2 regions of the Mesorhizobium sp. M1078 genome follow, and region 2 is predicted to be linked to the other one. Evidence: predicted binding sites of a transcription regulator. Region 2 holds the regulator's gene; the other holds the start of a gene.
What was found. Region 2 encodes HrcA, which represses chaperone genes, less so after heat shock. Its sites were predicted from a motif close to GTTAGCACTCNCNNNNNGNGAGTGCTAAC; they were not measured.

Region 1: a site for HrcA is predicted at 7,882-7,910, ahead of groES (co-chaperone GroES). Genes of this name have one in related genera too.

What each region holds. Positions count from the first base shown of each region.
Region 1 is NZ_JAMYMP010000007.1:120,034-134,759, reverse strand. It holds gene NKH38_RS12560 (HlyD family secretion protein) at 80-1,273, opposite strand; gene NKH38_RS12555 (MarR family winged helix-turn-helix transcriptional regulator) at 1,270-1,740, opposite strand; partial or broken gene NKH38_RS12550 (iron chelate uptake ABC transporter family permease subunit) at 1,867-2,075, opposite strand; gene NKH38_RS12545 (AraC family transcriptional regulator) at 2,205-3,035, shown strand; gene NKH38_RS12540 (bifunctional helix-turn-helix transcriptional regulator/GNAT family N-acetyltransferase) at 3,042-3,977, opposite strand; gene NKH38_RS12535 (MFS transporter) at 4,057-5,244, opposite strand; gene NKH38_RS12530 (TetR/AcrR family transcriptional regulator) at 5,415-6,041, shown strand; gene NKH38_RS12525 (hypothetical protein) at 6,038-6,907, opposite strand; gene NKH38_RS12520 (class I SAM-dependent methyltransferase) at 6,990-7,787, shown strand; gene groES (co-chaperone GroES) at 7,972-8,268, shown strand; gene groL (chaperonin GroEL) at 8,332-9,987, shown strand; gene NKH38_RS12505 (TetR/AcrR family transcriptional regulator) at 10,060-10,668, opposite strand; gene NKH38_RS12500 (zinc-dependent alcohol dehydrogenase family protein) at 10,771-11,781, shown strand; gene NKH38_RS12495 (OsmC family peroxiredoxin) at 11,823-12,269, shown strand; gene NKH38_RS12490 (nuclear transport factor 2 family protein) at 12,285-12,671, shown strand; partial or broken gene NKH38_RS12485 (OsmC family protein) at 12,748-13,232, opposite strand; gene NKH38_RS12480 (GFA family protein) at 13,289-13,714, opposite strand; gene NKH38_RS12475 (AraC family transcriptional regulator) at 13,897-14,726, shown strand, end outside.
Region 2 is NZ_JAMYMP010000005.1:62,366-77,091, forward strand. It holds gene NKH38_RS09340 (YraN family protein) at 1-373, opposite strand, end outside; gene rsmI (16S rRNA (cytidine(1402)-2'-O)-methyltransferase) at 366-1,274, opposite strand; gene NKH38_RS09350 (hypothetical protein) at 1,447-1,632, shown strand; gene NKH38_RS09355 (hypothetical protein) at 1,640-1,828, shown strand; gene hemW (radical SAM family heme chaperone HemW) at 1,853-3,010, opposite strand; gene rdgB (RdgB/HAM1 family non-canonical purine NTP pyrophosphatase) at 3,010-3,657, opposite strand; gene NKH38_RS09370 (VOC family protein) at 3,657-4,067, opposite strand; gene rph (ribonuclease PH) at 4,258-4,974, opposite strand; gene hrcA (heat-inducible transcriptional repressor HrcA) at 5,123-6,208, shown strand; gene NKH38_RS09385 (hypothetical protein) at 6,245-6,445, shown strand; gene NKH38_RS09390 (PQQ-dependent sugar dehydrogenase) at 6,552-7,901, shown strand; gene NKH38_RS09395 (hypothetical protein) at 7,925-8,830, opposite strand; gene NKH38_RS09400 (LysE family translocator) at 9,008-9,625, shown strand; gene cysK (cysteine synthase A) at 9,803-10,777, shown strand; gene NKH38_RS09410 (glutathione S-transferase family protein) at 10,978-11,604, shown strand; gene NKH38_RS09415 (RNA polymerase sigma factor) at 11,614-12,858, opposite strand; gene NKH38_RS09420 (YciI family protein) at 12,866-13,234, opposite strand; gene NKH38_RS09425 (hypothetical protein) at 13,446-14,138, opposite strand; gene NKH38_RS33310 (DCC1-like thiol-disulfide oxidoreductase family protein) at 14,210-14,473, opposite strand; gene NKH38_RS33315 (DCC1-like thiol-disulfide oxidoreductase family protein) at 14,374-14,628, opposite strand.

The sequences.
Region 1 (14,726 bases), on a different contig from region 2:
ATCTCAACTTCACCTCGCCTGCGGCGGGCGTTCTGCCGGGCCGTGTTCCTGCTTTTCGAGATCACGGTCCATTCACAGTCTATTGTGCTTCGCCTGCGGTGGCGTGGCCGAAGATAGCGGGGAAGCCGCGGGCAACGCCGGTATCCACCGTAACCGAGGCGCTCATGCCGGTGCGCAGCGCCATTTTGGCGTCGGCATCGGTCAGCTCCAGGCGCACCGGAATGCGCTGCGTGACCTTGACCCAGTTGCCGGTCGCGTTTTGAGCTGGCAGCAGCGAAAACTCCGCGCCGGTGCCGGCGCCGATCGCCTTGACGGTGGCCTCGAAAGTTCTGCCCGGATAGGTGTCGACGACGACCTCGGCCTTCTGGCCAGGCTTCATGTGGGTAAGCTGGGTTTCCTTGAAATTGGCATCGATCCAGGTGTCGCCGGTCTCGACCAACGCAAACAGCGGCGTGCCGGAACCGACATACTGGCCGACCTTGAACGAGGAGGCCTGGCTGATGACGCCGTCGGCCGGCGCCTTGACCGTGGTCTGCGCCAGATCGTAGGCGGCCTTGTCGCGCGCGGCGAGTGCGGCCATCACCGTCGGATGCTTGTCGGTCTCGATATCGGGATTGCCGGCGAGAGCCGCCTTGGCGCTGATGATGCCTTGCTCGGCAACGGCCAGTTGCTGCCTGGCCTTGTCGAGATCGTTCTTGGCCTCGTCCAGCGACGATTTGGCGTTGATGCCCTTCTGGGCAAGGTCGGCGGCGCGGTCATACTGCGACTGCGCGTAGTCGACCTGGCTGGCATCAGACTTTTCCTGCGCCAGTGCCTGGCTGTAGGCGGCGCGCAGCTGTTCGATTCCGACGCGTGCGACTGCGACCGCCGCGTCGGCCTGGGTTAACGCGATCCGGTAGGGCTCGGGGTCGATGGCAAACAGCACATCGCCCTGCTTGACCTGCTGATTGTCCGAGATGCCGACCTGAACGATGCGGCCGGCGGTGTCCGAGGCGATCGACACCTTGGCCTGCTGCAAATTGGCGTTCTCGGTTTCCTGATAGCGGCCGCCGGTCACCCAGACATAACCGCCACCAATGGCCAGCGCGGCCGGCAGGGCGACCATCAGCAGCAAGCGGCCGAGGCGGCGCTTCTTGACCGGAGCCGGAGCGGGTTGAACCGGGGGAGCCACCGCGACAGGTGCTGCGGCCGGCTGTGCAGGCGCTTCGGCGGCCGGCTTTGCCGGCGTCTCGATCTTGGTTACATTCTCGTCTAGCTTGGCTGCCGCGTTCATGCTGCTGCCCCTTCCGTACTCTTCAAGGACGACGTCTCGCCGTCCGCCAGGTTTTGCACGATGGTGTCCAGCGCCCGGATAAGGACGCGGCGGTCGTCCGGCGAAACGCCGACCAGCGATTCCTCATAAACTTCGCCAGCAAGGCTTTTGACCTCGGCATAGGCCGCGTTCGCCTTGGCTGTCGGGAAGATCATACGCACGCGCCGGTCAGTTGCGTCGGAGCGCCGCTCGATCCAGCCGCCCTCCTCCATCCGGTCGACGAGGCGTGAAACGCTGATCGGCTCGATTTCGAGAAGTTCGGCGAGGCGAGCCTGGGCGACGCCCGCCTCCTTGGCAACGCGAACCAGAAGCCGCCATTGTGCCGAGGAAAGGCCAAGTCCGCTGGCGCGCGCCTCGAAACGCTTGCGCATAAGGCGCTGCACGTCGTGGATCAAAAAGCCCAATCTATCTATGCCGTCGGAAACCATGAGCGGTATATATTATAAGCGTGCTTACCATTCAAGGCGCCGCATTGCACCAGAGCCGAAAAAGAGGGATGGCAGCCATGCAGATGCGGTCATGGCACAGTCAATGACGGTTGCGGATGACCTCCCGACCGTGACGTGAATTGCCGTCGAGAACGCCGCGAGGAGAAAGGTCGTCTTGCGCGTCCTCGCCACCGGCACACCTAGGCTTTCGGCGGCATTTTCGCCGGCGGGGAAGGCATCGAGCCGGCGGTGGTTCCACAGGGCATAGGCAAGGATGGTGCCCGCACCCAGCGCGCCTGGATATTGTCCCAGCGAGCCAGGCCGAGGCCGCCCAGCAGCGGCTTTCCACGATGGTGACCTACCACAGTCGACCAGCGCCCTTCGATTTTACGACAGGCGCAATTTCGATCAAACTGGCCTCGCAAAAAGCCGGCAGCATGGAGTGGCCAAATGAGAGGAGACTCATGAACCCGACCGAGAAAGCGCTGTGGTTTGTCGAGAGCCATTTGCCGGAAGCGATCTCGCTTGAGGATGTCGCGCAAAGCAGCGGCGTCTCGCGCTTTCATGTGACGCGCGCCTTTGGCGCCGCCACCGGCCGTTCGGTGATGGGCTATATGCGCGCGCGCCGGCTGACCGAAGCGGCGCGCAAGCTGGCTTCCGGCGCGCCCGACATCCTCGCTGTCGCGCTCGATGCCGGCTACGCCTCGCACGAAGCCTTCACCCGCGCCTTCCGCGATCAGTTCGGCACGACGCCGGAACTGGTGCGCGCGCAGGGCAGCCTCAGCAATCTCGACCTGGTGGAGCCGATCCTGATGGACCAGTCCTTCCTCGCCTCACTGCCGCCGCCGCGCTTCGAGACCGGCCGTCCCTTCCTCATTGCCGGCCTCGGCGAGCGCTACAGCTGCGAAACCAGCGCGGCCATTCCGATGCAGTGGCAGCGCTTCGGTCCCTTTATCGGCAACATCCCGGGCGAGACCGGCGACGTCGCCTATGGCGTCTGCGTCAATGGCGACGATGCCGGCAATTTCGACTATATCGCCGGGGTCGAAGTTTCGGATTTCTCGGACCTGCCGAAGGAGCTTTCGCGTGTGCGGGTGCCGGCGCAGAAATACGCCGTGTTCACCCATGCCGAGGACATCTCCACCATCCGCCGCACCGTCAACACGATCTGGAACAAATGGCTGCCGGCCTCGGGGCACGATATAGCCGACGGCCCCGAATTCGAGCGCTACGGCCCGGAGTTCGATCCGCGCAGCGGCAATGGCGGGCTGGAGATATGGGTCCCGGTGGCCTGAACGCCGCTACAGCTCCAGGTTCCAGTTCTGGCCGGCCAAATCCTTGCCGAAGGCGTGATGGCGCTCTTCGTCCACCAGCCTGAAGCCGGCACTCTCGTAGATGTGGCGGGCGGCGGTCAGGATGTCGTTGGTCCATAGGGTCAGCGTCTTGTAGCCCTTGGCACGAGCAAAGCCGATGCACTCCTGAACCAGCCGCTTGCCGATGCCGAGGCCGCGCGCCGATGGTTCGACATAGAGCAGGCGCAGCTTCGCCACCGCGTCGGATTTGCGCACGACGAAGACCGAGCCGACCACCTCCCCTTGCCGTTCGGCAATCCAGCTGCGTTCCCATTCTGGATCGAAGGATTTTACGAAGGCGCCGAGGATTTCGGCGACCAGCGCCTCGTAGGTTTCGTCCCAGCCATAGTCCTGTGCGTAGATCTGTCCTTGGCGGCGCACCACCCAGCCGATGTCGCCGACCTGCAAGGGGCGCAGCATATACGGCACTTTGGACTCCGGGCTGTCGCCCAGGAGTTGCTGCACCGTCTGCATGGCCTTGACCAGCCGGTCCTGTTCGGCAGCAGGAAGCCGCTCCAGCAAGGCCGCGACCTGGTCGTGCGAAGCCCGGTTCAGCGGCGCGAAGGCCTGCCGCCCCACCGGCGTCAGCGTGATCGACGACTGCCGCGCATCCGACGCCAGCGGCGCGCGCGCAATCAGCTGCAGGTGCTCGAACTTCTTCAGGAGCCGGCTGACATAACCGGCGTCGAGGCCGAGATCGCGGATGAGATCGCTGGCGGTCAGGCCATCGCGATGCGCCAGTTCGTAGAGCACCCGCGCCTCGGTCAGCGAGAAGGCGCTTTTCAGCAGGCCTTCGTCGAGCAGACCTATCTGGCGGGTGTAGAAGCGGTTGAAAGCCCGCACCGCGTCGATGCGTTCCTTGCCGGGTTGATGATGGATCGTCATGGGAAGCCTCCTGCCCATCAACGATCGGTCATTTATTTGACTTAGTCAAGTATCGAGGAGATGCTCCCCCGGTCGTGTCTCAGGCGATGGCGCGGCGGCGCCGTGCGATCAGGACGAACAGGCCGAGCAGCACAACGCTGGCCGCAGCACTGGCGGCGGCAAATTCCGGCACCGGCCGAAAATCCTTGCCGTCGATCAGCAGCGATGCCGCGACCGGGCCGATCGCCAGACCGAAAAGCTGGGCCGCCGGCACCAGAAGCACGGCCGTGCGCGTCTCGTCGGCGGTGATCGCCAGCCGGATCTGATAGGGCACGATGAACAGAAGGATGAAGCCCATGATCAAGGCCGCGACCCAGAAAACCGTCAGGCCGGGGCTGCCGGCGAGCATCACGGAACTGGCGACGGCGACCACGCCGATCGCCACTATGGCGAAGCGGTAATCGATGCGCGCCTCGAAGACGGTAGCCGTCATTGCGCCCAGCACCTGCAATGCGAGGTTGGCCGAGACGATCAGGCCGACGGTGCGGCCATCGATGCCGTATTGTGCGCCAAGTGGCTCGAGAAACGCCCAGACCGAGCCGAAGAACATGAAGTAGCAGAAGACGCTCAGCAAAGCGGCAAGCGAAGGAACGGTCAGCACATTGCTGAACTGTTCCTCCTTGGGCAGGTCGGCATAGCTATCCGGGACGATGAAGGCGACGGCCACCGAGGCGATGCAGACGACGGCAAGAACGATGAAGCCGCCCGCCGATCCGGCGGCCGGGATGACGTAAAGCGCCAGCAGCAGGGCAAGGGCGCATTGCGCCAGGGTCTGAAGGGTGACGAAGAAGCCGCCGATGCGCTCGGCCCGGCGTGAACGGGCGATCAGTTCCGTGGCGACCGCCACCAGCCCACCCTCGGCGAGGCCTGCCACCGCGCGGGCGGCAATCAGCGAGGTCGAGGTCAGCGCATAGGCGGTCGCCCCGTTCGCCAGCGCCAGCAAGAGCAGAAGGACGGCACTTTTCAAGCGCATATTGTGGGCGGACAGCATCATGGCGATGGCCGCCGATCCGATGCCGATGGCGATCATCTCCGCCGTGGCGACCAGCGCGAGTTCGTCACCGCTGACATGCCCTTCGGTGTAGAGCGCGCCGAGAAGCACCGGCTGCAGCCCGAGAATGAGCAGCCCGACCGAGCCGATCCACAATGCCGAGGCGAGTTGCGCCCCAGTGGGGTTGCCGACCAGCCAGTCGCCGTTCCCGGCATCCGCGTTACCAGCAGAAGTCACGGTCGCCTCCCAACGTCCTTGCCTGACGGCAAAAAAACTGACAGTCTGTCAGCATTTAGAAACTGATACTCGATCATATTCGTTTGTCAATCAGTAGCGGGACTTGGCACCAACAAGGCTGGGGATGGTCTTGGCGATCGAATGGTCTGGGCGATCGAGAGGATGGCGGCATGAACGAAGCAGTGCAGATGACGACCGAACCGAGGCGCAGGCCCAAACAGGAGCGCAGCCGCGAGCGCATCGACGCCATCCTGTCGACGACCATGCGGCTGATCGGCGAGAAAGGCATCGACGCCGTCACCATGAAGGAAGTCGGCGCACAGGCCGGCGGGCCGATCGCCACCGTCTATCATTACTTCCCCAACAAGTCGGCGATCCTGGCGATGCTCTACGAGCGATTCTCCGAAGTGAGCCGCGCCCGGCTTGCCGCGATCGTTGCCGACGTCGGCGGGCTGAGCGACGTTATCGCTGCGGCCGACCGGCTGCTCGACGACTACTATGAGCGCGTCGCCGGCGACCCCGCCATTCAGGACCTGCAAAACGCCATCCAGGCTGACAAGGCGCTGAAGAATCTCGACATCGCCGAAACCCGGCGCCAGGCGACGATGTTCTGCGACCATGTCGGCCCCTTTCTCGCGCCAGAGCGACGCAATGAGTTCGGCCGTATGGTTTTCCTGATCTTCCAGCTGGCCGGCGGCGTCGTGCGCATGGCGCTGACCCAGAACCAGGAGGAAAGCCGCCACACCATCGACGACTACCGGTCGATCATCCATACGCAGTTGGGACTGTTTCTCTAGCGCCCGATTCGACCCCGTCCGGTCTGGTGGATGAGGTTTTCGAAGCCGTCGGCCAGGTTGGCGGTGCCGGCGGCAACGATCTTCGACAGGTTCCTGGCGCGACCCGGGGTCTTGTTGGCATCGAGCAGCACGGCCCTGCCCTCATGCACGACAAAGTCGAATTTGCCATAGTCGAAGCCCAGCTTCCGACGCAAGGCGCGCAATTCGTCGGGAACCGCAACCGGCTCCCGGCGGATGGTGTCGTCGCCCTTGACCAGGCGCTGCGGCGAGACATAGCGGGTGCAGCGCTCCCGATCGCCGCAGAATATCCAGAACCGCGCCGCAAACCCGTCGGGCTCGATTTCGGGAATGAATTTTTCCACGATCAGGTCGGCACGCCTGAAAATCTCCGGCGCCACATCGGCCAGCGAGGCATGCACCTGATAACGGTCGAAGGTCTGAGCGCCCGGGAAAGGCACTGCCTTGCCGGCGCGAACGGATTTTCGGTTGAGCTGCTCCTCGGGCGTCCCCCAATGATTGAGGTTGCTCTTGACGATGACCTGGCCGCTCCAGTTGGCACCCTCCTCGAGGATCGCACCGCTGATGCGGCGCTTGGAAATGTCGGTTGCACCAAGATTGAGACAAATCGGAAATCCGCGCGCGTAGTCGACATAGTCCGATGGCGTCACTGTCGCGTCGACATGCAGGACGGCAATATCGGCGTTATGACTTGCCGAGGGTCCACGCATGATCTGCACGGAGTGACCGCGCCGTTTCAGCTCCGCCAGGACGTCGAACAGCATGTAGGGGCTGTCCTGGCGCAGCAGGAGGCCCCGCCGGCTCTGGAAGCGGTCAAATTCATGCGTTATGACGGCAATGCGGGCCATGGCCTTTCCTGCATGAGGTAACTCGCAAGGCAACCAACAGCCTGGAAGGAAATATGTCCAGCCTTTCCCCAAACCGTTCCGCATGACTGAGCATTGGGACGCAATTCGCCGTCATTGGCGGCTTCTCGGGTCGCCGCTGTGTCCGCCCCCGGAAGCTGTCGCCGCCTATGAGCGCGAACTTAGCCTGCAATCAGTCGATGTGGTGCTGCTCGGGGTCACGCCGGAGCTTGCCGGCCTCGGAAGGACCATGCTCGCGATCGACGAGTCCACTGCCATGATATCGGGCATCTGGCCGGGCGATACCGCCTCACGCAAGGCGGTGATCGGCAACTGGCTGGAGTTGCCGCTGGGCGACGAAAGCGCCGGGGCGGTGATCGGCGACGGCTGTCTGTCGGCGCTGGACTCCTCGGTTGCACGGCAGGCGCTGCTTGCCGAGATCGCGCGTGTGCTGAAGTCCGATGGGCGGGCTGCATTGCGCGCCTATGCAAGCCCTCAGGTGCCGGACGATCTGCAGGAGGTCCGGGCGCTGACGCTGTCCGGTGGTGTCGCGACCTTCCACGAACTCAAATGGCGCATTGCCATGGCTTGTGCCGGCGGCGATCCCGACCGCGCCATTCCGGTGCGGGCGATCCTCGACGCCTTCGATGCGCTGTTTGCCGACCGGGAGGCCCTTGCCGCGACGACCGGATGGGAGATGCCGGTCATCGGCACCATCGATGTCTATGCGAATTCGCAGACTGTCTACAGTTTCGCCCCGGCGGCGACGCTGGTCGAAGAGGCGAGCCGGTTTTTTGACAGTGTCCGCCTCGCGCCGACAGGGGGTTATGGGCTGGCGGAACGATGCCCGCTTCTGGTGCTTAAATCGCCGCGGCGCCGGTAGGGTCTGCCGTCGGATCGCGGCACGGCTCCAATTGGCACAATTGTGCTCACCGTTCGCCTTGACTCTCGAAAGCCACGCGCTTATTTCAGCGCACGTTAGCACTCTCCCCAGGTGAGTGCTAACGCACATCCGGCACCGCCGGATCGAGGAACAGCTCTCACCGTTCTCATTCGAGGAAGAAAAAATGGCAAAGTCGAAGTTCCGCCCGCTTCATGACCGCGTGGTCGTACGCCGGGTCGAATCCGAATCCAAGACCGCCGGCGGGATCATCATCCCGGATACGGCAAAGGAAAAGCCGCAGGAAGGCGAGATCATCGCCGTCGGCTCCGGCGCTCGCGACGAAGCCGGCAAGCTGGTCCCGCTGGACGTCAAGGCCGGCGACCGCATCCTGTTCGGCAAGTGGTCGGGCACCGAAGTCAAGCTCAATGGCGAAGACCTTCTGATCATGAAGGAATCCGACATTATGGGCATCATCGGCTGATCATCGGCCTCACCGTCAACTAATTTCGGGCTTGATCGCAAGCCCCCTGCCAGGAGCTAAAAAATGGCTGCTAAAGACGTAAAATTCTCCCGCGACGCCCGCGAGCGCATGCTGCGCGGCGTCAACATCCTCGCCGACGCAGTGAAGGTCACGCTCGGCCCCAAAGGCCGCAACGTCGTCATCGACAAGTCGTTCGGCGCACCGCGCATCACCAAGGACGGCGTCACCGTCGCCAAGGAAATCGAGCTTGAAGACAAGTTCGAAAACATGGGCGCGCAGATGGTCCGCGAAGTTGCTTCGAAGACCAACGACATCGCCGGCGACGGCACCACGACCGCGACCGTTCTGGCGCAGTCGATCGTCCAGGAAGGCCACAAGGCCGTTGCCGCCGGCATGAACCCGATGGATCTGAAGCGCGGCATCGATCTGGCCGTCACCGAAGTCGTCGCGGCTCTCGGCAAGGCTGCCAAGAAGATCAAGACCTCCGAGGAAGTTGCCCAGGTCGGCACGATCTCGGCCAATGGCGACGAGTCGGTCGGCGCCATGATCGCCGAAGCGATGCAGAAGGTCGGCAATGAAGGCGTCATCACGGTTGAGGAAGCCAAGACCGCCGAGACCGAGCTGGAAGTCGTCGAAGGCATGCAGTTCGACCGGGGCTATCTCTCGCCCTACTTCGTCACCAACGCCGACAAGATGGTTGCCGAGCTCGAGGACGTCTACATCCTCCTGCACGAGAAGAAGCTGTCCAACCTCCAGGCCATGCTGCCGGTTCTCGAAGCCGTCGTGCAGACCTCCAAGCCGCTTCTTATCATCTCGGAAGACGTCGAAGGCGAGGCTCTGGCCACGCTGGTCGTCAACAAGCTGCGCGGCGGCCTGAAGATCGCCGCCGTCAAGGCGCCGGGCTTCGGTGATCGCCGCAAGGCCATGCTGGAAGACATCGCCATCCTCACCGGTGGCCAGGTCATCTCGGAAGACCTCGGCATCAAGCTCGAGAATGTCGGCCTCAACATGCTCGGCCGCGCCAAGAAGGTGTCGATCTCCAAGGAGAACACCACCATCGTCGACGGCGCCGGCAAGAAGGCCGAGATCCAGGGCCGCGTTGCCCAGATCAAGCAGCAGATCGAAGAGACCACGTCGGACTACGACAAGGAGAAGCTGCAGGAACGTCTGGCGAAGCTCGCCGGCGGCGTTGCGGTGATCCGTGTCGGCGGCGCGACGGAAGTCGAAGTCAAGGAAAAGAAGGACCGCGTCGATGACGCCCTCAACGCGACCCGCGCGGCCGTGGAAGAAGGCATCGTTGCAGGCGGCGGCGTCGCACTGCTGCGCGCTTCGGCCAACATCAAGGTCACCGGCGTCAATGCCGACCAGGCTGCCGGAATCAACATCGTTCGCCGTGCACTGCAGGCTCCGGCCCGTCAGATCGCTTCGAACGCAGGTGCTGAAGCTTCGATCGTTGCCGGCAAGATCCTCGACAACAAGGGCGCGACCTACGGCTACAACGCCCAGACCGGCGAGTATGGCGACATGATCGCCATGGGCATCGTCGACCCGGTCAAGGTCGTTCGCACCGCTCTCCAGGACGCGGCTTCGGTCGCCGGCCTGCTCGTCACCACCGAAGCCATGATCGCGGAGGCTCCCAAGAAGGAGTCGGCTGGCGGCGGCATGCCTGGCGGCATGGGCGGCGGCGGCATGGGCGGCATGGGCGGCATGGATTTCTAATCCAAGCTATCTGGCTTATGCATACGGAAAGGGCGCCGAGAGGCGCCCTTTTTTGTTTTGGAAAGCGGATGGTTAGGCGGCGCTGTCCGCCTGCCGCGCAACCTTGCCTGCAAGCACCGCCTGCTCGACAAGTGCCGCCACCTCGTCGGCCACCACCAGCACCGGTGCACGGTCGCGGGTGGCCCGCGCAATCACCATAAGCCCTTCCAGCGACGATTCGATCAGCAGCGCCAAAGCGTGCGCGCGGCGTTCGGGCACCCCTGCCCTGACGAAGGCCTGTCGCAGCAAGCCGATCCATTGCTCGAAAGCCGATCGGCAGAGTTCCGCCAGTTCCGGCACATCGGTGGGTGAATCCAGCACCACCGGCGCGATGGGGCAACCCAGCGAAAAATCATTGTCCTCCAGCATGCGCCCGACCGACTGGTAGATGTGATGGACGGCCACTGCAGGATCGCTTTCGGCTGCCAGTGCTTCGCCCAGCCTTTTCGTGACGTCGGCAACGCTGTTGCGCGTCACCTCGATGACCAGTTGGTCCTTGCCGCCCGGGAAATGAAAATAGAGCGAGCCGCGCGGCGCCCCGCTGGCGCCCAGAATGTCGTTGAGCGAGGTGCCGTGATAGCCGCGCTGCCTGAGCAACAGGCCTGTGGTCTCGAGTATGCGGGTGCGGGTGTCGTTGGCCATGTCAACCTCTGTCAGCAGTGACGCATTATAGGCCTCGCCAAGAATATGACAATCGGTCTATATAATATGTGGATCAGTCTATATACTATTAAGGAGAGTGACATGCGCAGCTACCGGCTCGAAGGGTTTGGTGGAACCGAATCCCTGGCGATGCGCGACGAGGCGCGGACGGAACCGAAACCGCATGAGATCGTGGTGCGAGTCCGCGCCGCCTCCCTCAATCGGCGCGACACGATGATCCTTGGCGGCACCTATCCGTTGCCGGCGCGGCAAGGCATCGTGCCGCTGAGCGACGGCGCCGGTGACGTCGTCGCAATCGGCGATGCCGTCACCCGTTTTGCCGTCGGCGACCGCGTCACCGGCAGCTACTTCGCCCGCTGGATCGATGGCCGCATCAATGCCGGTCTGATCGACCAGCTCGGCTGTACGCTGGACGGCATGCTGACTGAGTTTGCCGTGCTCGACGAACAATGGGCGGCGCGACTGCCCGATCATCTGAGCTGGCACGAAGCGGCGACGCTGACCTGCGCCGGCGTGACGGCCTGGAACGCGGTGACCGGGACCCGGATTCCGAAGCCTGGTCAATGGGTTCTCACCATCGGTTCGGGTGGCGTTTCGCTGTTTGCTCTGCAGTTCGCCAAGTTGCTCGGCTGCCGGGTTGTCGCCATCACATCGCGCGCGGAGAAGGCCGACAGGCTGCGGGCGCTGGGCGCCGACCTCGTTGTCTCCAGCACCGACATACCGGAATGGGGCGGCTGGGCGCGCGAGCAGACAGGCGGCATCGACCTCGTCGTCGAAACCGGCGGCCCGGCCACCTTCGCGCAGTCGCTGATTGCCAGCACGCTTTATGGACACATCGTGCTGCTGACGCTGCAGGACGCCAGTGGCAGATCGATCGAGATGCCGGCAGCGCTTTATCAGCGCAGCCTCGCCACCATCAGCCGCCTGTTCGTCGGCAGCCGCAGCAATCTCGAGGCCATGCTGCGCGCCGTGTCGCAGCATCGCCTCAAGCCCGTTATCGACAGGGTCTTCCCCTTTGCCGAAGCCCCCGAAGCGTACCGCCACTTCTGGCAGGGCGACGTGTTCGGGAAGGTTGTCATCGACTGCGCCTGACCCAATTGCCCGCTTTTCAACCCCGAACCAGGAGAACGACCATGACCATCCGTGAAGCTTCCGCAGAATGGCAAGGCACGCTGAAGGAAGGCGGCGGCCGTCTGCGGCTTGGCAGCGGCGTCTTCGAAGGCGCCTATTCCTTTCCGTCGCGGTTCGAGAACGGTCCGGGCACCAATCCCGAAGAGCTGATCGGGGCAGCACATGCCGGCTGCTTCTCGATGGCGCTGACCTTCATCCTCGGCCAGGAAGGCCACGTCGCCCGCACCATCCGCACCGTCGCCAAGGTGCATCTCGGCGCGACCGCCGCCGGGCCGACGATCACCCGCATCGAGCTCGAAACGGAGGCGGAGGTCACGGATCTCGCCGAAGACGAGTTCGAACGCCTGGCGCAGTCGGCCAAGGCGACTTGCCTCGTCTCGCGCGCCTTGGCCGGCGTGCCTCAGATCACCCTAAAGGCCGTGCTGGTCAAAGCCGTCAAAGATCGATGAAACCGGGAGAATATGATGAAACAGGAGCTTATCATGGACGCAGTCGGGAATGATTTGTCCCGGCAGACGGCCGAGATCATGCATCGCTTCAACGATGTGTTCCAGCTGCACGATCCGTCCGCGCTTGCCGAGTTGGTGGCGAAGGATTGCGTTATCGAAAACACCGTGCCGGCGCCGAACGGCGCCCGCCATGCCGGCAAAGAGGCATGCATTGACCTATGGTCGGCGATCGCCACCCAGCCTGGCACGCGCTTCGACCTCGAGGAGACATTCGTCGCCGGCGAACGGGCGACGATCCGCTGGCGCTACTTCATGGCCGGCGGCAACTCCATCCGCGGCGTCAATCTGATGCGCGTCGCGGATGGGCTGATCGTCGAGGCGATGGGTTACGTCAAGGGATAGAAGCGTTGCCCGATACGGCACTCCCGTTCCCAGCCCGGAATCTCGCTCCAGTCGAGTTTCCGGGCCGGTTTTCTGGTCACTGGATGACGCGGTGCAGCTTCACCGTGGTGCTGGGACTGTTCTGGATGGTCTCGAAGATCACGCAATAGCGATCCGTGAGTTCGAGCAGTTGGTCGAGCTGGCTTTGGGGAGCGTCGGTGTCGATGTCGAACCGCAAGCGGATTTCCTTGAAGCCGACTGGAACACCCGCAGTCACGCCGAGCGTGCCGCGAAGATCGACGTCACCTTCCGCGGAAACTTCGGCGGACCTGATCGGAATTTCGAGCACGGCCGCCGCCGCGCGCATCGAGACACCGGCGCATGCGATCAGCGCCTCCAGCAGCCCCCGGCCATCGGATGGATGCCGGCAAGCGCCAGCCCGCGTCCGGTCTCGACCTTGCAGGTCACGGTGGACGCGTCGGCGACGCCTTTGGCCTTCAAGGTGAGGAACGCGGCCTTCGCATCCCTGCGATAGAGATCCTTGATCGGCTCCTGCGTGGCGCGAAATGTTGCGATTTCCATGAACAATCTCCTGTCTTGAATTGTCGTTGTCAAAAATGGCGAGCAGTGGCCGGGCCTTATTCCGGCACCGCGATGCCGGAGCCGCCGAGCTCAGCCGGAAAGTCCCTGAGCTTGGGCAGCCCGTCCTTCATCGGCAGCACGGTCTCAGCGTAGTTGACGTGAACCCCAGGCGTGAATTTCACGCCTGGTATCGTTGCCGCATAGACATCGACCAGGCCGAGCGGCGGATGAACGGTCATCAGATGACCACCGCATTTCGTGCAGAACTGGCGATCGCTCATTTCGGTCTTCTCGAACCCGGACAGGAACTCCGCGCCCCCGGTGACCTTGACGTTCTGAGGCTTCCACAGCGTGAATGCGTTCACGGGAGACGCCGACCACGATCGACAAGAACCGCAATGGCAATAGCCCATTGCCTCGGCGGCTCCGTGCACTTCGATTTCCACGGCGCCGCAAAAACACCCGCCCTTATGTACCGTCATGACTTTTGTCCCTGGTTGGTTTCGACAGCACTCAGCGCCCACTCTCGGCAGCGCTTGAGCACCGGTGCAGGTTTAGGAGTTCTGGCCGCGAACTGAATCATACGGCGTCCGCCTCGCTTGACAGCGCGTCCGGAACTCGAAAGGGATGGCTCACCGGCTAGCCGGGTGCGGGACGAAACGGAATGGCCGGGGATGCTCTGTCTGACCTGTTGAGGACGGTACGCCTTACCGGCGCGACGTTTTTTGACATTGAGGGCCACGAGCCGTGGGCCGTCTGCTCGCCGGCGCCATCGTCCATCCTGCCGAAGATCCTGCCCGGTGCGGACCATCTGATCTCCTACCATGTGGTAACGGCCGGTCGCTGCTTCGCGCGCATCGTCGGCCAGGAAGCGATCGCGCTGGAGGCCGGCGAAGTCGTCGTCTTCACCAGGAGCGACCCGCATATTATGTCCAGCAATCCGGCGTTGCGCGCCGATCCGCCGACAGCCGACGTTCTCGACATCGCAACAGCCGGCCGGATGCCGTTTTACATCAACTGCGCCGGCGACGGCGCGACCTCGGCCAGGCTGGTTTGCGGCTATCTCGCCTGTGATGCACAGCCTTTCAATCCACTGCTCGAGGCTTTGCCGCCGGTGATCAAGGCCGGAGATGCCAAAGGCGATGGCGGCTGGCTCAGCCAGTTCATCAACCTGGCTGTCACGGAGGTGGCGCAAAAGCGCGCAGGCAGTGAAACGGTGCTCACCAAACTGAGCGAACTGATGTTTGTCGACGTGTTGCGCCGTTACTTGGAATCGCTGCCGCCACAAACCACGGGATGGCTGGCTGGCCTGCGCGATCCGCACCTGGCGAGGGCACTGGCGCTGATCCACGACCGGCCGGCGCATAACTGGACGGTGGAGGCGCTGGCGAAGGACTCCGCGCTGTCGCGCAGCGTGCTCGCCGAACGCTTCACCAGGCTGGTCGGCATGCCGCCAATGCATTATCTCGCCAAATGGCGCATGCAGATCGCCTC
Region 2 (14,726 bases):
TCCTCCCAAAAAACGCGTTCTCGACATGCACCGGCCAGCGCCAGGGCAGCACCGCGATCATGTCGAAGCGCATCGACAATCTGCCGTAGTCCGGCTGCCGCGACAGCCAGATGTCGGCGGCGCCCTCGATGCGGTGCTCCGATTCGTGGCCGATCGCCTCCATCGCTTCCATCAGCGTGCGCCGCGCCTTGACCTCGACGAACAGCACCAGGTCGCCGCGCCTGGCGATCAGGTCGATCTCGCCGAAGCGGGTGCGATGCCGGCGGGCGAGGATGCGATAACCTTTCAGCATCAGCGCCGCTGCCGCCAGCCACTCGCCGCGATGGCCGCGCCGATAGGCTTTTTGGCGGCTGGCGGCCGGGCGCTCAGCCACCTTCGCCTTCTCCAACCGCATTCCTGAGTTCCAACAGCCGGCGGTAGAGCGACTGCTTCTGCCCGCCTGTCATCTTCGCCGCTTCCGCCGCCGCCTTGGACGCCGGCATTTCGGCGGCCAGCGACAGCAGCAGCCGGTCGATGTCGGCGGGTTGGTCGGCCTTGATCTCGGCGGGTCCGACGCAGATGACGATCTCGCCCTTCGGCGTGTCAGCCGCCGCATAGTGGTCGGCCAGCGCCTGCAGCGTTCCCGTCCGCATCTCTTCGAAAGTCTTGGTCAGCTCGCGGCCGATGGCGGCCTTGCGCCCACCACCCAGCGCCTCGACCATCGCAAGCAGCGTATCGGCCAGCCGGCGTGGCGACTCGAAGAAGATCAGCGTTGCCGGCACCGTCTTGAAGGTCTCCAGCCTGGTCAGCCGCTGCCCAGATTTCACCGGCAAAAACCCCGCAAACAGGAAGGCGTCGGACGGCAGGCCCGACGCCGTCAGCGCCGCCAGCGGCGCCGATGGGCCGGGGATCGGCACCACGCGCAGGCCGCGCTCCAGCGCTTCGCCGACCAGCCGGTAGCCTGGGTCGGAGATCAGCGGCGTGCCGGCATCCGAAATCAGAGCCACGCTCTGCCCGGCCTCGAGTGCCGCGATCAGCTTCGGTCCGGCCTCGCCGGCATTGTGTTCATGATAGGCCGTGGTGCGGCGGCGGATGCCGTAGCGGTCGAGCAGCACGCGCGAGACGCGGGTGTCCTCGCAGGCGACGACGTCGGCGGCCGCCAGCGTTTCCAGCGCGCGTAGCGTGATGTCGGAGAGATTGCCTATCGGCGTCGCCACCAGATACAGCGCCGGCGCCAGCGGCCGGACTGCGATCTCGGTCTGCCCGATCACATAGCTGCGTTTCTCGCCGGTCACCGGGTCTCTCCGTTTCGCCCTGTTTGGCATGGCGCGCGCCGGGTTGCAAAACTCCCGAACGTCGGGCCAAACCTGACGCCGATGTAACCCGGCGGCCATGTCTTTGCCACAGTGGGGAACGAAAGCGTGGCTGGCGGATTGAATACCTGAGTCTCTTGAGGAGGAGGACAGGATGGACAGCCTGGAATTGCAGGACGTTTTCGAGCCCTACTATGCCGGGCGCAACCGCGTGCCCGCGCCAAAGGGCAAGCGTGCGCTCGCCGAGAGCGACACCGGCCTGACCAGTCGGGCGGCCACCGCCTTGCCGACGAATGTCAGGCTTTCGGACAACAAACCGGACAGCACGACGGAGCACTGACCGTACGATGCCCAATCGTTTCGATATCTTCATCACCCGTCTTGAAACGAAGAGCGCCCGCGAAGGCGCGCCGCCGCATCCGATGAACGACCAGAACAGCGTCCGCCGGGACAAGAGCGACGCCAAGCCGGCCCGGACCGGAGAGGCGCATGCCGAGAAACACCGCGGCAAGCGCCGCTTCAAGCACGACGCTTGACGAAGAGCACGTTTTTCAAAGGCGTTATCGCGCCAAATCCGCCACCACGGCATCGAGCACGATCATGCCGGCTGGCGTGGCGCGTAGCCTGGCATTGCCGATCGGCGCCACCAGCCCCTCATCCTGCAGCACGGTCAGCCGGGCGCTCGACAGGCCACGCCCGGAAAACGCCTCGTAGCGGGAAAGGTCGATGCCTTCGGCCAACCTCAGCCCCATCAGCAGGAACTCGTCGGCCTCTTCGGAGCGCGTCAGGATCTCGCCGCCGGTGACGCCATGGCCCCTGGCCTCCACCAGATTGGCCCAGGTCTCCGGCATCCGCTCGGCGATCGTCACAACACGGTGGCCGTTCTCGATAAAGCGGCCATGCGCGCCCGGTCCGACGCCGACATATTCGCCATACCGCCAATAGGTCAGATTGTGCCGGCTCTCGGCGCCCGGCCTGGCGTGGTTGGAAATCTCATAGGCCGGCAGGCCATGCGCCGCGGTGACCTCCTGAGTCAGCGCATAGAGATCGGCGGCCCGGTCATTGTCGGGAATGGTAAACTTGTGCGCCGCATGCAGCGCATGGAACGGCGTGCCTTCCTCGATGGTCAGCTGGTAGAGCGACAGATGGTCGGCGGCATGGCCGATCGCCTGTTCGAGCTCCGCCTGCCAGTCGTCCAGCGTCTGGCCGGGGCGGGCGTAGATCAGGTCGAAGGAGAGGCGCGGAAAGATTTCGCGTGCCAGCCCGATGGCATGCAGCGCCTCGTCGACATTGTGCAGTCGGCCGAGAAAGCGCAGATCCTTGTCGTTCAACGCCTGCACGCCGAGCGAGACGCGGTTGACGCCGGCGGCGCGGTAGCCGCGAAAGCGCTCGGCCTCGACCGAGGATGGATTGGCCTCCAGCGTCACCTCGATGCCGTCGGGCACCGTCCAGTTCTTCGCCACGGCGTCCAGCACCGCCGCCACCGTCTGCGGGTGCATCAGCGACGGTGTGCCGCCGCCGAGAAAGATACTGGTCACCTCGCGCGCCCCGGTCCGCTCGCGCATCGCCTTCAGCTCGGTCTCGAAGGCGCGGGCAAAGCGCTCCTGGTCGACCGGCTGGTGACGGACATGGCTGTTGAAGTCGCAATACGGGCATTTGGCCGCGCAGAACGGCCAATGGATGTAGACGCCGAAGCCCGGGCTGCGGTCCAGCGACATTAAGCTGAGCCTAACCTGGCGCGGGCGAATTTCTGGAAGGCGCGGGCGCGGTGCGACAGCGCCGTCGGCTGACCGGGCTTCCAGCCGTGTTTTTCCTCAGCGCTCATCTCGCCGAACGTCTTGTCGAAACCGTCGGGCAAAAACACCGGGTCGTAGCCGAAGCCGAGTTCGCCGCGCGGCGGCCACACCAGCGTTCCCTCAGCCTCGCCGCGATAATATTCAGCCTCGCCATTGGGGAAGGCCAGGCAGATGACGGCGACGAACCGCCCCTTGCGCTGCGCTGGCTTGGCGGCGCCGACCTCCTGCAAGGCCACTTCGGTGCGCTGCATGGCCATGCCGAAGTCGCGGCTGCCATCGGGAGCTTCGGCCCAATTGGCGGTGTAGACGCCGGGGGCGCCGTCGAGCGCGTCGACGCACAGGCCCGAATCGTCCGACAGCGCCGGCAGGCCGGTCGCCTTAGCCGCGGCGAAGGCCTTGATGTAGGCGTTTTCCTCGAAGGTGGTGCCGGTCTCCTCCGGTTCCGGCAGGCCGTAGTCCTTGGCCGACTTCGCCTCGAAGCCGAACGGACCCATCAAGTCGGCGAATTCGCGCAGCTTGCCTTCATTGTGGCTGGCAACGACGATCTTCTTTCCATCGAGAGAATGCATCAAAGGCCCCAGATCCCTGGCTCGGCGAATTCGATCGAATTGCCCGAGGGGTCGCGTATGTAGATCGAGCGCCCGCCCTGCGGCCATTCGAATTCGCTTTCGATGGCGATGTTTTTCGCCTCAAGTTGCGCCTTCCACTGTGCGAGTTCATCCGCACTTGCGGCAAAGCAGAGATGGCCCTCGCCGACCGTGCCATGTGGCGGCACTTTCAGCCGCGCATCGGGCGCCGGCGGGATTTTGGTGGCTTCGGCATTGAAGACCAGCAGCACGCCCGGGCCGCAGCGGAAGAAGAGATGGCGGCCGTCGACCTTGCCGAGGAGAGGGAGGCCGAGGACATCGGAGTAGAAGGTCTCGGCAGCCGGCAAATCAGTGACGTAAAGTGCCGATTCCAGAATCGCGGAGGGAGTCACGAGGCACCCCCCTCTGCCCTGCCGGGCATCTCCCCCGCAAGGGGGGAGATTGGCAGTTCCGCTGGCGGCGTCTCAACGTTGATGGTTGGCGAAAACGGTAGCGACCTCTGATCTCCCCCCTTGCGGGGGAGATGGCCGGCAGGCCAGAGGGGGGTGTGAAGGATCGCCGACGTCATCACGTTAAATTCAATCAGGCCACAGCCATCTGCTGCAAGCTCACCAGCCGCTGAATGCCCTTCTTGGCCAACCCCATCAGCTCCGCGAACTGACCTTCCGAGAACGGCTCGCCCTCGGCGGTGCCCTGGATCTCGACGATGCCGCCCTTGCCGGTCATGACGAAATTGGCGTCGGTGCCGGCAGACGAATCCTCGATATAGTCGAGGTCGATGACCGGCTTGCCGTCGTGGATGCCGCAGGAAATTGCCGCGACATGGTCCTTCAGCACCTTGGCAACACTGGCCATCTGCCGCGCTTCCATCCAGCGCAGGCAATCGTAGAGCGCCACCCAGCCGCCGGTGATCGAGGCCGTGCGGGTGCCGCCATCGGCCTGGATGACGTCGCAGTCGACGGTGATCTGCTGTTCGCCCAGTGCCTGCAGGTCGACAACGGCGCGCAAGGAGCGGCCGATCAGCCGCTGGATTTCGAGCGTGCGGCCGCCTTGCTTGCCGGCCGAGGCTTCACGGCGCATGCGCTCGCCGGTCGAACGCGGCAGCATGCCGTATTCGGCCGTCACCCAGCCCTTGCCGGAATTGCGCATCCAGCCTGGCACCTTTTCCTCCAGGCTCGCCGTGCACAACACATGCGTGTCGCCGAATTTCACCAGGCACGAGCCTTCGGCGTGTTTGGAGACGCCGCGCTCGAAGGAGATGGCGCGCATTTCGTCGGCTTGGCGTTTGGAAGGGCGCATCGAGGCCTCTTTCTGTTCTTTTATGGTTGCGTCGGCGGCTTGTAGACGCATGCAGCCCATGGCGCAAAGGAAAAGGCCCCCATACAGACGCCGGGTTGCGCGGGGGCGATGGAAGTCTATATCCTTGAGCCGGAGGTTTTTGGCTCGAATGACCAAGGCAGTCACCGAACCCAGTTTGCTGGCGCCCGCGCTGCAATCGCTCGACATGCGTTCGCGCGACATTTTTAGGCGCATCGTCGAATCCTATTTGAAGGACGGTGAGCCTGTGGGATCGCGCAGCCTGTCGCGCATCCTGCCGTCGTCGCTGTCGCCGGCCACCATCCGCAATGTGATGAGCGACCTCGAACATCTCGGCCTGATCTATGCCCCGCACATCTCGGCCGGGCGCCTGCCGACCCAGACCGGCCTGCGCTTCTTCGTCGATGCCTTCATGGAGCTTGGCGATCTCTCCGACGAGGAACGCCGGGTCATCGAGGCGCAGGTGCGCGCCTCCGGCTCGGGCGCGACGCTGGAACACATGCTGACCGAGGCCAGCCAGATGCTGTCGGGCATGTCGCGCGGCGCCGGCCTGGTGCTCGCCACCAAGAACGAGGTGGCGCTGAAGCACATCGAGTTCATCCAACTCGAGCCGACCAAGGCGCTGGCGGTGATGGTGTCGCAGAATGGCGATGTCGAGAACCGCGTCGTCGACCTGCCGGCCGGCATCACCGTCTCGCAGCTGCACGAGGCCTCCAACTTCCTCAACGCCCATATCAGGGGCCGCACGCTCGCCGAGGCGCGCATCGAGATCGCCCGTATCAAGGACGAGACCCGGGCAGCGCTGGACACGTTGTCGCAGGACCTGGTCGAGAAAGGCCTGGCGGTGTGGGCCGGCGCCGATAGCGGCCTGCCGGCGCGCCTTATCGTGCGCGGCCGCGCCAATTTGCTCGAAAACGTCACCGCCCAGGCCGATATCGAATTGCTGCGCCACCTGTTCGAGGATCTGGAGACGCAGGACGGGCTGATCCAGCTGCTCGACCTCGCCGAGGACGGCCCCGGCGTGCGGATCTTCATCGGCTCGGAAAACAAGCTGTTCTCGCTCTCCGGCTCGTCGCTGGTCGTGGCGCCTTACCGCGACAAGGACGCCCGCGTCGTCGGCGCGCTCGGCGTCATCGGCCCGACCAGGCTGAATTATGCCCGCATCGTGCCTATGGTCGACTACACGGCGCAATTGATTACCCGGATGTTAAGATAATTCCGAAGCCGGGATCACCGTAAAGGAGGGCGCAGAATGGCGCTTGAATCGTTCAAGGCCCAGATCAGCATGCTGCTCGAAGAAATGGTCAACCAGCCGGAGGACGAGCACGAAATCCAGGAGCAGCTGCGCGAAAAACTGCGCGAAATGCGCGCCATGGGCTTGCCGCTGCCGGAAGATCTCGTCGCATTGGAAAAGCGTCTCGACGACGATCTGGACGTCGAAGAGGAAAGTTGAGCGGTTCTCTCGTCGAATCTGCGCGCGCACGCTTCTCTTTTGCGGCGGCCGCACAATATCTCCCTTGTCGTGACGCGCCGACCGGCGCGAGTTCGAGGAGAACAGCATGATCCGGATTGCCGGCTTCGCAGGCCTTGCCCTGCTTCTGGCCACCAGCGCCTTCGCCCAGCAGGCTGATCAACTGCTGCTGACCGGCAAGGACGCTTTCGGCGACTGGAAGGCCGACAAGCCAGGTGTGCGCCGGCTGATTAGGCCGGATGATCTGAAAAGACCCAACATCACCGAATCCGCCTCCAACAGCGCCGGCCTTGGCGATCGGCCCGAGGGCGCGAAGCCCGTCCTGCTGCCTGGGTTTTCGGCCGAACTGGTTGCTTCCGGCATTTCCAATCCGCGGGTCGTGCGCGTGGCGCCGAACGGCGACCTGTTCGTCGCCGACAGTGACGCCAACCAGATCCGCGTCTATCGGCTGGCCAAGGGTAGCGCGAAGCCGGCCGAAGAGGGCATTTTTGCCGACGATCTCAACGAGCCCTATGGCATCGCCTTCTACCCGCCTGGCGACAAGCCGCAATGGGTCTACGTCGCCAACAACGACAGCGTGGTCCGCTACGCCTATCGCGACGGCGACCTTAAAGCCTCCGGCGAACCGGAGACGATTGTCTCCGACATCCCTACCGGCGGCCACTGGACCCGCGATATCGCCTTCTCGCCGGACGGGAAGACGCTGTATCTCTCGGTCGGCTCCGGATCTAACGTCGCGGAGGGCATGGGGAAGGCACCGAATAGCGGCGTTGACGCCTGGGCAAAATCACAGCCACTCGGCGCCACCTGGGGTTCCGAGGATGGCCGTGCCGACGTGCTGGCCTTCGGCCCCGACGGCAAGAATGGCCGCATCCTCGCTACCGGCCTGCGCAATTGTTCGGGCATGACCGTGCAGCCGGCGACCGGCGCGCTGTGGTGTGTCGTCAACGAGCGCGACGGTCTCGGCGACGATGTGCCGTTCGAATATGCCACCTCCGTCAAGGACGGCGCATTCTATGGCTGGCCCTGGTATTATATCGGCGCCAACGAGGACCCGCGTCACGAGGGCGCGCGCCCAGACCTCGCCGGCTCGGTCACCGTGCCCGACGTGCTGATGCAGGCGCATTCGGCGCCGCTCAACATCGCGTTCTATGACGGCGGCAATTTCCCGGCAGAGTACAAGGGTGACGCCTTCGTCGCCCTGCACGGCTCCTGGAACCGTGGTATGAGGACCGGCTACAAGGTGGTGCGGCTGAGATTTAGCGACGGCAAGCCGACCGGCGAGTACCAGGATTTCATCACCGGCTTCGTCCTCTCCTACGACGCCGTCTGGGGCCGGCCGGTCGGCGTCGCGGTGGCCAGGGACGGTGCGCTTATCGTCACCGAGGATGGCAACGGCACCATCTGGCGCATCACCCATGTCGACGGCCCGTCCTGAGCCGGCGAACTGCGCAACCGGCCCTAATGTACGTCCCGATGGATCACCTTGGGATAGGTATGGATCACCTCGGCCGATGAGACACGGTCATCGAAACCGGTATCCCTGAGATTGAAGAGGCCGACCGAGCCGAAGGACTTCTTCGCCCCTTGCGCGAAGCGGCCGTCGCTGAAATCGTGTTCGTAAAGCGTCACCGTGACGTGGCCGGCATTGAGCTTCGGCACGTAAACACTGCTGATGGTGTCGTTGGCGACGCCAAGCTGGTTGACGTTGAAGCGATAGAGGTCCTGCACCATGCGCCGGGCCGCATTGCCATTGATCATCCAGTATTCGCGGCGCGAAGCGCGGTTCGGGTCGATGAGTTTGAGCGGCGCCTTGCGGCCAAGCCCGAGCCAGTGCTCGAACACCATCACATTGGCGCCCCAGGGATAGGGATAGTTGGACTTGTCGATGATGCGTGGCGGGCCATCCTCGGCAATCTCGGCGGTATCTACATAGTCCAGCCATTGCAGCTGGAACGACGCTTCCACGTTGAGGTCGGTGTTGCGCGGATCGGCAGCGATGATGCGCCAGTCGGAGACCGGCGGATATTTGGTGTCGAGGTCGATGTAGAATTCGCCTTTGGCGGTGTCGTCGGGGTCTATCTTTTGCGGTCCGTCACGCTCCATCGCCACCAGTCGCACCTTGAACCGGTTGTTGACGACCAGCGGATAGATCATCGGACGAATGGGGTGAGCGCCAGGGTCCCGGCTGTCGGTAAAATATCCAGTCTGCGGAACGACATCGCTATCGCCCTCGTCGAACAGGCTGAAAGCCTGACGCCCCTCGAACCACAGATACCATTCCAGCTCGTGGACATGACCGCGTGCTTCGGAATAGTTGTTGGGCATCCACTTCATGAGCTGGATGTGAAGTCTTTTGGCTAACATGGGTGCTCCTGCCGTTCGGAGCCATGCGAGATAGCCGACCGCCTTCGGGGCGTAAGTGAACCATCTCTCGCTTTCAGGCGAGGATGACCGGCGTTCATGTCCTGCTTGGCGCAATCGAATCCGTTTTGCCGTTGCAGGCTTTCATGGCATCAGAGCGGCTCAGGAGGTGCGACCGTCATGACCCTCACCGGCTTCCTTGCCTATAGTGCTGCGCTGGGCATCGCCGCCGCCATTCCCGGCCCCGGCGTCACCGCGCTTGTGGCGCGGGCGCTCGGATCCGGCTTCCGCTCGTCGCTGGCGATGTCGTTCGGCCTGATGCTCGGCGACCTCATTTATCTCACCGCGGTGGTGCTCGGCCTTGCCTTTGTCGCGCAAAGCTTCGGCATGGTGTTTCTCGTCATCAAATGGCTGGGCGTCGCCTATCTCGCCTTCCTCGGCTGGCGTTTCTGGACGGCCGGGATCACGCCCGAGACTGTCGAGGCCAGGAAAGGCAAGGGCGGCCTGGTATCGAGCTTCCTTGCCGGCCTCACCGTCACGCTGGGCAACCCGAAGACGATGATCTTCTACCTCGCCATCACGCCGACCATCGTCGACCTGAAGACCATCACGCTCGCCGACTATGGCATCCTGGTCGCGCTCACCGTTATCGTGCTCTTCGTGGTGCTTGTGCCCTATCTGGCGCTGGCCGCCAAGGCGCGCTGGTTCCTGAAATCGCCGCGCGCGCTGAAGGCGCTGAACCGCACCGCCGCTGGCTTCATGGTGGGCGCGGCCGCAGCCATTGCCGCACGTCAGTAGATCGGTTCAGGCAATTCATTCCGCCGATCGGTCCATCCGGAAATGCGGCTTCGGAAGGCAAGCGTTTTCAGCAAGCGGCCCACTCGATATTTTCGGCCGGCAGCCTATCTTGCGCGGGCGAAAGCCTTATTCTGTCCGCCGACGCCAATTGCCTGATCTGATTTGGGAGCGAAACCAATGAACAAGCCTTCCGCGCGCGTGCCCGGCCGCGGCCGTGTCTACAACTCGATCACCGAGACGATCGGCGACACGCCGCTGGTGCGGCTCGACAAGTTCGCCAAGGAGAAGGGCGTAGTTGCCAACCTTCTTGCCAAGCTCGAATTCTTCAATCCGATCGCCTCGGTCAAGGACCGCATCGGCGTTTCGATGATCGAGGCGCTGGAAGCGTCGGGCCGGATCAAACCCGGCAAGACGACGCTGATCGAGCCGACCTCCGGGAACACCGGTATCGCGCTCGCCTTCGCCGCTGCCGCCAAGGGCTACAAGCTGATCCTGACCATGCCCGAAACCATGTCGGTGGAGCGCCGCAAGATGCTGGCGCTGCTCGGCGCCGAACTGGTGCTGACGGAAGGGCCGAAAGGCATGAAGGGCGCCATCGCCAAGGCGGACGAGCTGGCCGCCACCTTGCCCGACGCCGTCATCCCGCAGCAGTTCGAAAACCCGGCCAACCCGGAGATCCACCGCCGCACCACCGCTGAGGAGATCTGGAACGACACCGATGGCGGGGTCGACATCTTCGTCGCCGGCATCGGTACCGGCGGCACGATCACCGGCGTCGGCCAGGTGCTGAAGCAACGCAAGCCCTCGATGCATGTCGTCGCCGTCGAGCCGGAGGCCTCGCCGGTGCTGTCGGGCGGCCAGCCCGGCCCGCACAAGATCCAGGGCATCGGCGCCGGCTTTGCGCCCAAGATCCTCGACACCTCGATCTATGACGAGATCGTCAAGGTCTCCAACGAGGATTCGGTCGCCAACGCCCGCCTCGTCGCCCGCCTTGAAGGCGTGCCGGTCGGCATCTCGTCGGGCGCTGCCCTGCAGGCCGCCATCGCCGTCGGGTCGCGGCCGGAGAACAAGGGCAAGAACCTAGTGGTGATCATCCCGTCCTTCGCCGAGCGCTATCTGTCGACGATCCTGTTCGACGGGCTGGGGGCTTAACGTCTTAACTGGATAGGCGGCGATCCTTCGCACCCCCCTCTGCCCTGCCGGGCATCGGGGGGTGCTGTCCCTCCGACATCGGAAGTCTCATGGCTGGACCGCAGAAAACCCGGCCGTGGCGTCCGCCACCGGCTTGAGCGGGAGGCGGCTTCAGGGTCAAATCGCCCCGGCCTGCTTCGCGCGGGCAGGGGGAGAATCACATGTACAAGCTTTACACGCGCCCAGGCAGCGGCGGTTTTGTCGTCGAGGCCGCATTGGCGCTGGCAAACGCGCAATTCGACAAGATCGATGTGCCCAAGAAGGATCCGCCGGACCCGGCTTTCCTCGACATCAGCCCGTTGAACCAGGTTCCGGTGCTGACCTTGCCCAACGGTCAATCGATAACCGAATCGGCGGCGATCTGCATCCTGCTTGCCGAGCGCCATCCGGAGGCGGGTCTGGCGCCGGCCGCCGGATCGCCGGATCGCGCCGGTTTCCTGCGCTGGATGGCGTTCATGTCATCGGTGCTCTACCCCGCCATCCTGCGCCTCTACTATGCCCATCGCTACACCGCCGATGCCGACGGCAAGAAAGCCGTCAAGCAGGCAGCCATTGCCGAGATGGACCGCGGCTTCGCCATTGTCGATGCAGCCCTCGAGGGGCGCGGCTGGCTGGTCGGCGACGCGATGTCGCTGGCCGACATCTACCTCGTCATGCTGGTGGCCTGGCACCCCGATATGGACAAGGCGCGAGCCGACTGGCCGAACATCGAACGCTTATGGTCGGCGCTGCGCGCGCATCCGCTGATGAAACGGCTCAACACCACGCATGAGATGTGGCCGGCCTGAACGGACGCTTCAATTTCGCAGGATCGCCCGTTTCGCCTGCAGGAAGCGGCGCACGGCGGGGTCGCGTTCAAGGCCGATCGCCCGGTCATAGGCTTCGACCGCTTGCGCCGCATTGCCGAGCCTGGCCAGCAGGCCGGCGCGAGCGGCCCAATAGGGCTGATAGTCGTTGAGCCGCTTGTCGTCGCCCAGCACGTAGAGCGCCGCCAGTCCTGCCGCCGCCCCTTCGGCCTCGGCAATCGCCACGGCGCGGTTGATCGAAATCACCGGCGAGCCTGATATCGCCGACAGCGCATCGTAGAAGTTACGGATCGCCGCCCAATCGGTTTGGCCGGTCCGTCGCCGCGTCGCATGCACCGATTGTACCGCCGCTTCGAGCTGGTAGCGGCCGATGACGCCAATGGTGGCGGCGTGGCCCAGCAGCGACTCGGCTTCGTCGATCAGCGCGTGATCCCAAAGACGGCAATCCTGTTCGGCGAGCGGCACATAATCTCCAGCCGCATCGCGCCGCGCCGGGCGGCGCGCCTCGGCAAACAGCATCAGCGCCAGCAGGCCGAGCGCTTCCGGTTCGTCCGGCATCAGCGATGCCACCAGCCGCCCGAGCCAGATGCCTTCGGTCGCCAGATTGCGCGCTCTCGTCTCGGTCCCTGCCGGGTCGGTCCAGCCTTCGGCGAAAGCCGCGTAGATCGCTTCCAGCACCGTTCCCAGCCGCTCGCCGAGTTCGGCGCGATCCGGCACGCGGAACGGAATGCCGATCTCGCGGATGCGGCTCTTGGCGCGCACCAGACGCTGGCCCATCGTCGCCGGCGAAACCAGGAAGGCCGAGGCGATCGTCGCCGCGTCGAAACCCAGAACCGTCTGCAGGATCAGCGGCGCCCGCACGCTGGCTTCGATCGCCGGATGCGCACAGGCAAACATCAGCCTGAGACGTTCGTCGGGAAGGTCTTCGTCTTCCATGCTCGCCTCCATCTCCTCGGCCATCAGCTTGAGATGGTCGCGGCTCGCCTCGCTGGTCAGCCGACGGCGCACCGCGTCGACGCGCCGCCGGCGCGCCACGGCCAGCAGCCATGCTTCCGGCTTCTCGGGCACGCCGGTCTGTGGCCAGCGCTCAAGGGCCGCGGCAAAGGCCTCGGCCAGCGCGTCCTCGGTGCCGGCTACGTCGCGGGTGCGCGCAGCAAGGTAGGCGACCAGCTTGCCGTAACTCTGCCGGGCGGCCGCTTCGGCCGCCGCCCGCGCGACGTTCGGGCGATTGTCCATCACGGTGTCATTTCTTGGGCATGTAGTCGGCCATTTCCCAGATCGGCCGCAACTCGACCGTGCCGGCGCTCGCCGCCGGACAGCGCGCCGCCCAGTCGATGGCGGTATCGATATCGGCCGCCTCGATCATGTAGAAGCCGGCAAGCTGCTCCTTGGTGTCGGCATAGGGGCCGTCGATCACGTTGGTCTTGCCGTCTGTGATCCGCACCGAGGTGGTCGCCTGGGTCGGGCGCAACCGTTCGCCGGCGAGCCATGCGCCGGATTTCTTCAACGCTTCGGTATAGGCGGCATATGCTGCGCTCATCTGCCGAGCCTTCTCGATTGGCGTGTTCGCCTGCGCGGCTTCGTCGCTGTTGATCAAAAGCATGTATCGCATGGGTCTTCTCCCGTGGTTTCGAAGGCCGCATCCTATTGGGGCCAGACGTATGTCGCGCGGCGGCGGCCGATTTCGACAGGCTTCAGAAAAAACTTTCGCCTCCGCCAGGAGATTTCGCAAGGACCAGATGTTCCTCCGTCTGCTGGCGGATGACCGGCAGCGGACTGGCCGTGGCTCCGCACAGCACTATCCTCTGTCGTTGGCGGGCACGTCACACGAGGCATGGGAGAAGAGAATGGAACTCATGACCCACAAGAAATTCAAGAACGGCCGGTTGATGCCATGCGGCAAAGGCACGGTCGTCAGCGGTGCGAAAGGCACCGTCTATCTCTGCGGCAACACCGCGACATCGGCTGACTACGATCCGGCCGGCAAGAAGGGTGGCGGCTTCGCCGGCGATGCCGCGGCGCAGTGGCGGGAAGTTCTCGGCAACATCAAATCGGATCTGGAAGAACTTGGCAGCGGGCTCGACCATCTCATCAGGCTGACCTTTTTCGTCAAAGGGCCCATTTCCCGACGGCGGCGTCCTCAGCTCGCCTAATTTTCGTCTCGACGTGCTGGACGCGTTTTTCGCCGAGCATTGTCCGAAGCATTGTAGCGACAACAATCCGCCGCCTTCGGAGGCAATCGGCGTCGCAGCGCTTGCCCAGGCAGACATCGTCATCGAGATCGTCGCCGTCGCGGCGCTGCCGGACTGAGGCGCGAACGAACAGGCCGGCCTTGCGCGACGTCGCCATTGCGATCGAAGCGCGTCGGCCGCCGCGCCGGTGCGGGTTTTGCACCAGGCCTCGGCCTTGCCCAGTGAGCGCCCGGCGACGAGCAGGATCAGGCGTGGCTCGCTCTCCAGCAATTGCACGATGCGGCCGCCGAAAATGCCATAGCCGCCAACGACCAGAAGCCTCATCGCGCCGCTCTTTTTGCGTATGTCGTTTTCCCAGAACGGAGGTCATTTTTGGGTGACATGCGATTAGCCGATCACGCGCGCACGTATCGCGGCGGACAGGATCTCGCAACTGTCCTTGCGGCCGAACATGCGTAGCGGTTTTTGGCGATGCGTTCGTAGAGCCAGTCACGCAAGGGGCGCGGGATGAGCAGCAGGGCCTTCGCCGCCGGCCACGGCCAGCCGAGTTCGGCGGCCATCACCGCGATGAAACTGTCCAGCCGCATGAAGGGAGCGCCGCCGACAAGGACCAGATTGGTCTCGTAGCTGTCGGTGCGCAGCCCGTATCTCTGGAACAGCCCTCGCCGAAGGGCGACTGCGCCGTGGCGAAGCGGAAGCGGTTTTTGCGGTCGAGCCCGACCACCGTGCGTACGAAGCCCGAGCACAGCACGCAGACGCCGTCGAAAACGATCAATGGCTGGTTGGCATCGAAGGGTTCAGGAGAAGAAGTCACGGGACATCCGGCAACTTGTGTCTTCAGACACTAAGCCCGCCGGCAGCGGGATCAAAGCCGCGGCGTTGTCGCACGGCTTCTCGCGGCCAGCGCGGGGC